2 regions of the Endozoicomonas sp. genome follow, and region 1 is predicted to be linked to the other one. Evidence: predicted binding sites of a transcription regulator. Region 1 holds the regulator's gene; the other holds the start of a gene.
What was found. The regulator PhoB, encoded in region 1, activates phosphate uptake and scavenging genes when phosphate is short. The targets are predictions, from matches to a motif close to TGTCATANNNNTGTCANA.
Positions count from the first base shown of each region.

Region 1 (6,131 bases):
ACACTATCAATTTTCTGGTAAAGGGAGTGATTGAAAAGTTGTTCTCGAAGAGGGCGTAAGTCTTTTGTAAACATGATAGTCTCCTGCTGTAAGCGATTGGCTCTGGCAGGCCGACAAAACAAAGACTACATAGACATTGGATACATGGCAGCCTGGCTGCTCACCTATGTTTATCGGCACAACATTTATCGGCTGGAAGGCCCTGACTATTTTCAAAACACAGGTTTTTACGGGCGCAGATGAAACTCATACAATCAATAACAGGCTCTAATAAATGTGCAGAGCTGCTTGATCAGCATCTGCCACGCTGGAAAGACTTTATTCAACTGGCTCGCCTAGATCGTCCTATTGGTATCTATCTATTGTTATGGCCAACACTATGGGCGCTTTGGCTTGCTGCTGATGGTACTCCCACTGTACACAATCTTGTGGTTTTCATTCTGGGCGTCATTTTGACTCGCAGTGCTGGCTGCGTTGTTAATGACTATGCTGACCGGCATTTTGATGGTCATGTAAAACGAACTCATCAGCGCCCATTAGTGACGGGAAAAATAACGCCCAAAGAAGCCCTTATATATGCCGCCAGTCTATTTTTAATCGCCTTTGCACTGGTACTGACCACCAATATTTTAACCATCTACCTTTCCTTTGCCGCCCTGCTACTGGCGTCTGCCTACCCTTTTGCCAAGCGACACACTTACCTACCTCAAGTGGTACTGGGAGCAGCATTTGGTTGGTCAATCCCCATGGCGTATGCAGCTGAAGCCGGTACATTGACAACTCAGGCATGGCTTTTGTTTACAGCTAACCTACTATGGACCGTTGCCTACGATACCCAGTATGCCATGGTGGACAGAGACGATGATTTGAAAATTGGTATTAAATCCACAGCCATTTTATTTGGTGAAATGGATAACCTGATTATCGGCTGCTTTCAGGCTTTTACTCTGGTAGCGATGGCCATGCTGGGGCTGCAGCTTGAATTGGCCTGGCCCTTCTATTTAAGTCTTGTTGCCGCGGCTGCTGGCTTTACTCATCAGCAATGGTCAACCCGTAACCGTGAAAGGGATCCTTGCTTCAAAGCCTTTCTTTCTAACCATTGGGTTGGAGCAGTTATTTTTCTTGGCATTCTCTGCTCACAATAAGCATCTGCAGGTCACCGTACTTACGGTGACCCTGACAAATTTCATACTACGTCATTTTTCTGTAACATTTTGCCGTTGTAATACCTGAAACATAGATAATTAGTTGTTGAATAAATCTGCATTCAATCTCGGGGTATTCTCATGTCTGGCAAAACAATTTTAATTGTGGATGATGAAACACCCATCAGGGAAATGGTCGCTATGGCTTTGGAAATGGCGGGATACCAGTGTCTGGAAGCCGCTGATGCAAAACAGGCTCATTCACTGGTGGTTGATAGCAGGCCAGACTTGATACTGCTGGATTGGATGCTTCCCGATATTTCTGGTATTGAGCTGGCCAGACGACTAAAGCGTGACCAGATGACGGCAGAAATTCCAATCATTATGCTGACAGCTAAAGGTGAAGAGGATCATAAAATCCAGGGGTTGGAAACCGGGACAGATGATTACATCACGAAACCTTTCTCCCCCCGTGAACTGGCTGCTCGACTCAAGGCGGTACTTCGCAGAACCCAAGGTATGGACGAACAATCACCTATTGTCGTTAAAGGGCTGGCACTCGACCCTGTCAGTCATCGCGTCAGTATTGACGGTAACCCCGCAGAGATGGGACCAACTGAATACCGACTGCTGCAGTTCTTTCTGACTCATCAGGAACGTGCCTACTCCCGTGGCCAATTGCTTGACCAAGTCTGGGGTGGCAATGTGTATGTTGAAGAGAGAACGGTTGATGTACATATCCGTCGTCTTAGAAAAGCTCTGGGCAGTGACTATGAAAATTACATTCAGACTGTCAGAGGTACTGGTTACCGCTTCTCTACCAAGGCATAAAACCTGATTCGGGATTTTACCTGGATAACATAAACAGGATGTCAGAATATTTTTCGTCGACATCAGCAGGTGACAGTAGGATCATGAGCAGGCTCAATAGCCATAGGCTAAACAAACTCCGGTATTACATGTGACAAGCTCTCTCCGATCCTGGTTTATTGGTCGAATGGTGTCCGTTCTTGCAATCGGGCTGCTTGCAGGCTGGTTAGTTGACCAGATTTTTCTAGGACTTTTTATTACTACCTTGTCGTATTTAGTCTGGAATCATCATCAGCTACATCGTCTGCTTAGATGGCTTGATGAAGCCGCTCATAAAGAGCTGGATCCTCCTGAAAGCAAAGGAATCTGGGGCGAGATTTTTGATGGCATTTATCGAATACAACGTAGACATAGTCGTTCAAAGCAGCGACTTGCTAACGTAATTGAGCGCATACAGGAATCAACTGCCGCCCTAAACGACGGGATAATCATGGCAGACCAAAATGGTTGCCTTGAGTGGTGGAACCGTGCTGCAGGCGAACTGCTTGGCCTGCAAATGCCCGATGATCAGGGGCAACCTCTGACGAACCTTGTTAGAAATCCCAAATTCGCCAGCTATATGGAAAATAGCCGAGGCAAAGAACCAATTAAGATTGACTCCCCTGCCCACGAAAACCGACAACTGCAAATAGCAATTACCGTTTATGGTCAGGGCAATCGACTGCTTTTAGTAAGAGATGTCAGTCGTTTACATCAGCTTGAGATAATGAGAACAGACTTTGTTGCCAATGTTTCTCATGAACTGAGGACGCCCCTGACGGTCATTTCTGGCTATCTTGAGACAATGAGCGACGGAATGGAAATGAATCCTGATACGCCGCCTATGTTCAAGCGAGCTCTTAGCCAGATGCAGGAACAGGCATCAAGAATGCAGCGCCTGATCGAAGACCTTTTATTGCTTTCACGTCTTGAAGCGACTGAACCGGAAAGAATAAGCCAGACAGTAAAACTGAAGCCACTGCTTTTGGGAATAATAAATGACGCTAAAGCACTGAGTGGTGAAAACCAGCACCAGTTACAACTGGAATGTGCAGAAGATGCCTCAGTCACTGGTGACGCCATGGAGTTACGCAGTGCATTTTCCAATCTGGTTTATAATGCCATCCGCTATACACCTTCGGGTGGAAAGGTTCATGTGAAGTGGTGGCAGGATCCAGAGGGTGGTCACCTTATGATTCAGGACAATGGTGTAGGCATAGACCCTGTTCATATTCCAAGACTGACCGAGCGATTTTATCGTGTGGATAAAAGCCGAAGCCACGCAACAGGTGGTACGGGTTTAGGGCTGGCGATTGTAAAACATGTTTTGTTAAGGCACGAAGGTCGTATCAGTATCAGTAGTCATCCGGGCAAAGGCAGTCGGTTTATCTGTCATTTCCCATTATCAAGAATCAACTCGACCAAAGTGATCCAAGCTAAAGAGCCAGATATTTGAGGTTAAACACAGCCTATTAAATAAAAAAGGGCCTTTCTGGCCCTTTTTTACGAAAGATCAAACAGTATTTACTCTTCGATCTGTTCCAAAGCGCAGTCCAGACGCTTCTTACCAGTGCGCTCCAGGTAAGCTTGAAAATCACGTGGCAGACGGCCAGTGGTAGCACCTTCCCACTTGATGCGCTCACCTGATTCATTCTCATATTCAAAAGTGTACTTTTGAATATTTCTGCGACGCTTTGGTGCAGCTTCATCCAGTTCCAGGTTACCCAGACCCAGGTCATTCATGGAAACACCACGGTCAGCCATAATCTGCTTGATCGCTTCAATGCTTTCCTGCTTCTTCTTACGCTTTTCTTCGTCTTTAACGCGAGCTTCCTGCTTCTCAGTCAGAACATCGTTCAGACGAGAAATGATACGCTCCAGATCTTCAGCGTGTACATCTTTAAACAGAGAACGAATACGGGTTTTGCTGCTTAAACGATGCAGAACTTCTTCAAAAATATTCATTTACTTTACGACTCCTTGGTCTTGATAGAACTTCCTACTTAGGAATAAAGATGTTCAATTCGATGATCTTTATACAGCAAGATTTTTTTAGATGGAAGTACCATTATATAAATATTAAAAATAATGTGAATCGATGATAGTAAAAACTGACAAATTATTAATCCATAGTTGAACAACAGATTACATCATTCGGATGTATTTTTGATCAAACTATTAATAGCTATAAAAGAAATAAGTTGTATAAATCATAGAGATAGTTCAAATGCAGTATTTGACTAAAGACATGCAGTTCTTACCGGTGAGTTGTGACTGGCGAACACCTTTCAAGTACTGCGCTCGATGATGATAAAAAACAGCACTTTCAGGAATCGTCCTGTGTGTTTTAGATGCGTACTGGCAGTAACTTATGTGCCCCTACCACTAGGTCATATAAATACGAATAGATTTCTATTTCCTCTTACTATTTTCACTGCATTGCCAGCTTTGAGTTACTGCACCATTTTCGAATGATTCAATCTCGACATCAAATTGCCAAATCCGGTGAATATGCTTCAGAAGTTCATCTGTCTCTTTCCCCAGAGGCCGACCTTGATGCTGATAATGACGAAGAGTCAGCATTCGATCACCTCGAACATTCACATTATAAACCTGAATGTTTGGCTCTCTATTGCCAAGATTATACTGAGCCGCCAGTGACTCACGTATTTCTTTATACCCCATTTCATCGTGAATACTATCCACTTCAAGATAAGAACGGGACTCATCATCCAGAATTGAAAACAATCTTAAATCTCGCATTACCTTGGGTGACAGGAACTGAAGGATAAAGCTTTCATCCTTAAAGTTTTTCATAGCAAAGTGGACGGTATCCAGCCAGTCACTTCCAGCAATATCTGGAAACCACTCTCGATCTTCATCCGTAGGGTTTTCACATATACGGCGAATATCCATAAACATATTAAAGCCAAGAGTATATGGGTTGATACCACTGTAATGCGGGCTATCAAAAGCCGGCTGGTAGATAACGCTGGAATGAGAATGAAGAAACTCCAGCATAAAACCATCGGTTACCTTTCCTTCATTGTACAGCTCATGAAGAAGGTGGTAATGCCAGAAGCAGGCCCATCCTTCATTCATCACCTGGGTCTGTTTCTGGGGATAGTAGTATTGGGCAATTTTTCTGGCAATTCGTAATATCTCTCTCTGCCAGGTTTCCAACAGTGGGGCATTCTTTTCAAGGAAATAGAGCAGGTTCTCTTCTGGGTCTTTAGGGAATCGCTCTACCTGTTCCTGCTCTTCTTTCTCAACTTTGGGAATCGTTGTCCATATATCGTTTAATGTTCGCTGAATATATTCCGCTCTCTCTTCCTGTCTGGCCTGCTCCTGTTCAGCCGATAAGGGTCTGGGTCTTTTATATCTATTAACCCCCTGATTCATTAAGGCATGGCAAGCATCCAGTATTTCTTCAACCGCCTCGATACCATATTTCTCTTCACACTCAGCAATATAATTTTTGGCAAATAGCAGGTAATCAATAATAGACTCAGCATCTGTCCAGGTTTGAAACAGATAATTCCCTTTAAAGAAGGAGTTATGTCCATAGCTGGCATGGGCTAATACCAGAGCCTGCATGGTCATCGTATTCTCTTCCATCAAGTACGCAATGCATGGATTTGAGTTGATCACTATTTCGTAGGCCAACCCCATCCGACCACGTTGATAGTTCTGCTGAGTATGAAGAAAGTGCTTACCAAAACTCCAGTGGCTATACATTAATGGCATACCGGTTGAGGCATAGGCATCCATCATCTGTTCGGAACTGATGATCTCAATCTGATTCGGATAGGTATCCAGTCTGAATCGATCAGCAATACGAGCAAGCTCTTTGTCATATTGTTGAACCAATTCAAAGGTCCACTCCGGACCAGTAGAGATCAACTTGCTGCTCATGCATTTTCCTTTTTTTCAAATAGTTTGCGGAAAACCGGGTAAATATCACTGGGCGATTTAATCTGCTGCATGGCAAAGTGATCTTTAAACTTTTCAGCTACACTCTGATACTCACGCCATAAGTTCTGATGAGCACGATCTGTGATTTCTACATAACAGTAATACTGAACCTTTTGCATAATCTGTTCGGTCAGAATTTTGGTGCAAACACTGGAGTCACCC
Region 1 is NZ_OZ239981.1:5,017,134-5,023,264, reverse strand. It holds gene ACOCLE_RS22555 (DUF3050 domain-containing protein) at 1-74, opposite strand, end outside; gene ubiA (4-hydroxybenzoate octaprenyltransferase) at 240-1,145, shown strand; gene phoB (phosphate regulon transcriptional regulator PhoB) at 1,287-1,976, shown strand; gene phoR (phosphate regulon sensor histidine kinase PhoR) at 2,107-3,450, shown strand; gene ACOCLE_RS22535 (hypothetical protein) at 3,519-3,959, opposite strand; gene ACOCLE_RS22530 (SpoVR family protein) at 4,407-5,909, opposite strand; gene ACOCLE_RS22525 (YeaH/YhbH family protein) at 5,906-6,131, opposite strand, start outside.

Region 2 (6,131 bases), 650 kb from region 1:
TACCGCTATCTATCCAAGGCATTTAATCATCAGTGGCTTGAACAGCATCACCTGAGAGGAGAACTGGAAAGCCTATGACCAGTAAAAGCATGCGTTTTGCTACCCTTACCATTCATGGTGGCCAAGAGCTTGATCCGGTTACCGGTGCAGTTATGCCCGCTATTGTGACCTCGTCCACCTATGCACAGCAGGCTCCCGGGCAACACACCGGGTTTGAGTACTCAAGAAGCCAGAACCCTACCCGTTTTGCCCTTGAGCGCCTGCTGGCCAGCCTGGAAAATGGCCGGAAAGGCTATGCCTTTGCCTCAGGTCTGGCCGCTATTGCCACCGTTCTTGAGCTACTCAATCACGGTGACCATGTGATTGCTATGGATGACCTGTATGGTGGCTCTTTCCGCTTGTTTGACCAGGTACGCAGAAGAAGCGCCGGTTTGTCATTCAGCTTTATTGATATGTCTGCCCCACAGGCTTTTCAGAGAGCCATTCAAAACAATACCCGAATGATCTGGATAGAGAGCCCAACCAACCCTCTACTTAAACTGGTTGATATCGAAGCCATCTGTGACCTGGCCCGGAAACGAAACATTCTGGTCGTTGTGGATAACACCTTTGCTACCCCATTTAATCAGCAACCACTGAATCTTGGGGCAGACATTGTCGTGCACTCAACCACAAAATACCTGAACGGTCATTCTGACATCATTGGTGGTGCAGTGATTATTGGTGATGATCCTGAGCTCAATGAACGGATGACTTTTCTGCAGAATGCCATTGGCAGTATTGCCGGACCATTTGACAGCTATCTGGCATTGCGTGGCATCAAGACGCTGGCATTACGCATGCAAGCCCATAACGATAATGCTCAGCAACTGGCCGAGTGGCTGGAAAGCCACCAGCAGGTAGAGAGCGTTATTTACCCCGGCTTAAGAAGTTATCCACAGCATGATTTAGCTAAGCGACAAATGACAGGGTTTAGCGGAATCATCTCCGTGTTAATAAAGGGATCACTTGAGGAAACCTCACGCTTTTTCTCCAGACTGAAGGTATTCACTCTGGCCGAAAGTCTTGGGGGGGTGGAAAGCCTGGCTGAACAGCCTGCCATTATGACCCATGCCAGCATCCCTCCCGAGACCCTCAGACAGATTGGTATTCACGACAACCTGATCCGTCTCTCGGTTGGAATAGAGGATATTGATGATCTTAAAAAGGACCTTGATCAGGCATTACTGATCAGTTGAAGGGATAATACTAATGAAAAAAGCCACTTAAGACAGTGGCTTTCAATCAGAAATCAATTTATTTATTGGCAACTGTCGTATTATCAAGTCCGAGCTTAGCCAGGTATTTATCAACAACCTTGCCTGGCAGTGGGATATAACCACCCTTCACAACCACTTCCTGCCCCTGTTTAGAGAGCACCAGCTTAACAAACTCACGCTCAAGTGGAGATAACGGCTTGTTAGGCTGCTTATTCACGTACACGTAGAGGAAACGTGAGAGAGGATAACTGCCATCAACGGCATTCAGCGGCGTCGCTTCTACGAAAGCCTGCCCCTCTTTCTTCGCCAGCGCAACGGTTCTTACGCTGGAGGTTTTGTAGCCAATGCCAGAGTAGCCAATACCATTCAGCGATGCAGAAACAGACTGAACAACAGAGGCAGAGCCAGGCTGTTCATTCACACTGTTTTTGAAATCCCCCTTACACAGAGCCTTCTTCTTGAAGTAGCCATAAGTACCAGATACCGAGTTACGTCCGTAGAGCTGCACAGAGCGGTTCGTCCAAGATCCACTCAGACCGATATCACCCCAGGTCTTTACTTGACTGTCTGCGCCGCACTTAAGGGTTGATGAGAAAATCGCATCCACTTCGGCCATGGTCAGGCCTTTGATGGGGTTATCTTTGTTCACAAAGACCGCCAGCGCATCAATGGCCACAGGAACGGCCGTAGGCTTGTAACCATGCCGCTTCTCAAAGGCTTCCAGCTCTTTGTCCTTCATTTTCCGGCTCATGGGGCCAAAGTTTGAGGTACTTTCTGTCAGTGCGGGGGGGGCAGTAGAAGAACCCGCAGCCTGAATCTGAACATTCACATTGGGATAAATGCGCTTGAAATCTTCAGCCCAGAGTGTCATCAGGTTAGCCAGAGTATCTGAACCAACGGATGACAGATTGCCGGATACGCCACTGGACTTATTATACGCTGGCAGAGATGGATCCAGCTGGCTGGCCATTACCGAACCACTGGCCAGTGCCAGTGCCGCTGCACTTACGAGTTTTTTTATTTTCATCATTTGCTCTCCAGGCTTGGCACGCCCTGTTCGATTAACAGCACCTTCTAATAATTCAGGGCTATCAAAGATTGATCTGAGGCGTGAGCCTCCTTGCTTGACTTCTGGAAACCAAATATAGAGCGCGAATATGACAATTCTGTGAAGACAGAAGAATTATCTGGATAAAAAACATGCGGAGAGACGGTCAAATTGATCCACCATCACTGGACAGCCTATAATAGCTTCGCTTAACGCCTTCTGTTTACTGCAGTTTTTTTGATCAAGACATTCTATAACACCAACAATAAATCAGAAGCGTTGAACAAAAATAATGATAATAACAAGTAGCCAGTATCGAGTGTTCTGGCTGCCGGGGGAAAGACAGTATGAATCCCGCCTGGAAATACGTCAGGTCGGTGGTAGCCGCTATCGACCAATTCACAGAACGTACAGGAAGATTAATCAGCTGGCTGACATTACTGCTGGTATTTGTCGTCTGTACCGTAGTGGTTCTGCGCTACCTGTTAAATATCGGCTCCATCGCCATGCAGGAATCAGCCATGTATCTGCACTCAATGGTCTTTCTGGGAGCCAGCGCCTACACACTCAAGCACAATGGCCATGTCCGGGTTGATGTTTTCTATCGAACCATGAGCCCCAAAAAGCAGGCACTGGTTAACAGCCTGGGCACGGTTTTCATGCTGATACCGGTCTGTCTGTTTGTTGGCGTGATGAGCTGGGATTATATCGCACGCTCCTGGCACATTCTGGAACGATCTTCGGATCCCGGAGGGCTGCCTTTTATCTATCTGCTGAAAAGCCTTCTCCTGGTGATGGTGGTTACCCTTCTGCTTCAGGGCATTGCCGAGCTGATGCGTTCCCTGATGATCATTACCGGTAATGACGTCAGTCAGGAGAACAGATCATGATGGATGCCATTCCTTTTTTGATGTTTGCCACCGTCTGCCTGGTACTGCTGGCTGGTTATCCCGTGGCGTTTTCACTGGCAGGAACAGCCCTGCTGTTTGCCGGAGCTGGATCGCTGTTTGGCGTATTTGATCTCTCGTTAATGAATGCCCTGCCCAGCCGGCTGTTTGGTGTGATCACCAACCAGACGCTGATCGCTGTACCGCTGTTTGTCTTTATGGGGGTGATGCTGGAAAAATCCAAAGTGGCAGAGAGCCTGCTGGAAAGCATGGCCCGGCTGTTTGGTAAAACCCGGGGGGGGCTTGGCCTCTCGGTCACCGTTGTTGGTATGCTGCTGGCCGCCAGTACCGGAATAGTCGGAGCCACAGTCGTCACCATGGGACTGTTATCGCTGCCAACCATGCTCCGTCGGGGATATTCCCCCGCGCTGGCGACCGGAACTATCTGTGCAACGGGTAGCCTTGGGCAGATCATTCCTCCCTCCATAGCCCTGGTTCTGCTGGGCGATGTCTTATCCAGTGCATACCAGCAGTCACAGATCAAAATGGGCATCTTTTCACCGGATACGGTTTCAGTTGGTGATCTGTTTGTCGGAGCCATTATTCCCGGCTTACTGCTGGTTTTTTGTTATGTCGTTTATCTGATCATTGTTGCCCGCGTCAAACCTGATGCGGCACCGGCACTGACTGATGATGACTTGGAAGCCATGAGCAGTAACAGCTCTCTCTTGTTCAGTCTGTTACCACCTCTGTTGTTGATTGTCGCTGTTCTGGGCTCAATACTGGCGGGAGCTGCAACACCGACAGAAGCAGCCAGTGTCGGTGCCGTAGGCGCAATCCTGCTGGCGATTCTGCGCAGACAACTCAGCATCAATACATTGAGAGAAGTGGTTCGATCAACGACACAAGTCACCTGCATGGTTTTCCTGATTTTGATTGGAGCCTCCATCTTTTCCCTGGTGTTTCGAGGCTTTAATGGAGAAGAGCTGATTCACAGTTATTTTGAGGCCATGCCCGGCGGAGTATTTACTGCCGTATTGATTGTAATGCTGGTGATGTTTCTGCTGGGCTTTATTCTCGACTTTATTGAGATCACTTTTGTCGTCGTGCCCATGGTTGCACCGGTGCTGCTGGCTATGGGGCTGGATCCGGTTTGGTTGGGGATTATGATTGCGGTCAATCTGCAAACCTCTTTCCTGACACCGCCTTTCGGTTTTGCTCTTTTCTATTTACGCGGAGTTGCACCGCCAGAAGTGGCCACATCCGATATTTACAAAGGGGTGATCCCGTTCATTATTATCCAATTGCTTGTTTTGTGTGCGTTAGCTGTATGGCCAGAGTTGGCAACCTGGTTGCCAGACAAGGTTTATAGCTAAAAAAGCATGGTGACTAAAGCTATAGCAAAAAGGCCGCATTTAATGCGGCCTTTTTGCTATTTTCCACTCACTGCTTCTTCTGATTATTCCCCTTGGTAGCATTCCTATCTACCTTATTTTTTGTCTTATTTCCCCTAAAACCTTCAACCCATTCTTTTTCCGCCTCTGCTCGTGTCTTATATTGAGCTTCTCTGTCTTTCCTTTTATTTGCAGCATCAGCCTGCCTTTCAAGGAAAGTCATCTCCAGCGGGCTCTTTGCTTTTTCTGTGGACTGTTCTGCACTATCATCTGATTCAACTTCAGCATTCGTAGGAATAACAGCCTTTTCTTCAGGGCTTTCTTCGAGATTGCTATTTTCTGCTTCCGAGCCAACTCCAGCAAGATTACCACTTGGAAGATTATCAAATGACAACTCATCAACTATTTGCTCTGGTGTATCAATTCCTGAGTCTCTGGACATTGTTCTCTCTAAAACAGAGACTGGTATTTCCTGTTCAATAGTTGCATCAAAAGATACAGGCTCATCAAACCCATCATCAACCCTTGGTTCGGCACTTAATTGTAGATACGCTTCCCCAGTAGTTGCTCTTTTATCTGTATCGTTATCGGTCAGATTAATAATGCATCTGATATAGTCTCTTGTCCATGGAGTAAGGGGTATTTTAAGCTCTTTCAGGAGTATCTCTTCTTTTTTATCGGGACTTAATTCAGCAAAACCTGCAGTATCCTTTTCAAAGCTTCCTGTTTCTCCATCAACATGGTCTTCGAAGATTTGATTTGGTGTTTTTCCAAATGCCATGAAACAAAGAATTGCACCTACTGCCCATGAATCATCCTTAACATCAGGGAAACCATTAATTTTATAGGCTTCAGGCGACATATATCCATCAGATCCAGTAACACCATCATTCTCTTTATTCTTAGCGTCATCAACATGTACAGCTGTAGAGAAATCAATGAATCTAAGTTCAACCTTACCATCTCTTTCAACACGCATTAAATTTTGTGGTTTCAGATCACGATGCACTAAACTATTCTCGTTAAACAGCATTGCTCCTCGACATACTTCCAACGCATGGGTACGAAGTTCATCCTCTGTCATTGGCGTTCCAGAAATATCAAACTGTTTTAGATACTTGTCAAAATCTTCTCCATCAATATATTCAAGAGCAACTGCCTCAAGATCAAAATCTTTAGACTTTAGCTCAAAATCCTCCATCGAATAAATGGTTTCAATATGTTTGTCTGCTTTATGTCGGATCACTCCAAAATAAGCTTCAACAACAGGAATTCCTTTATTCTGTACTAAAAAAGAACTCAATTCACTTTTATCAAGTGGATTACGACGCTTAACTTTTAAAGCAAATTGTTTTTCACCTGTTGTTGATGTAACACGATATACTCGACCAAATGCTCCCATGCCTGTAAAGTGCTTGTCTTGAACAAAACCATTTTCTTTTAAAAAATCACGAATAGGAATGCTATTACCAACCTCTGCAATCTCAATTTTTCTTTTATTGAATACCTCTGCAGATGTTTCACCCGTTTTAACAGGAGAACT
Region 2 is NZ_OZ239981.1:4,371,321-4,377,451, forward strand. It holds gene ACOCLE_RS19605 (PLP-dependent cysteine synthase family protein) at 1-78, shown strand, start outside; gene ACOCLE_RS19610 (trans-sulfuration enzyme family protein) at 75-1,238, shown strand; gene ACOCLE_RS19615 (PstS family phosphate ABC transporter substrate-binding protein) at 1,297-2,286, opposite strand; gene ACOCLE_RS19620 (TRAP transporter small permease subunit) at 2,655-3,197, shown strand; gene ACOCLE_RS19625 (TRAP transporter large permease) at 3,194-4,570, shown strand; gene ACOCLE_RS19630 (protein kinase domain-containing protein) at 4,638-6,131, opposite strand, start outside.
Region 2: the regulator PhoB is predicted to act here: its motif matches at 2,416-2,433, upstream of ACOCLE_RS19615 (PstS family phosphate ABC transporter substrate-binding protein).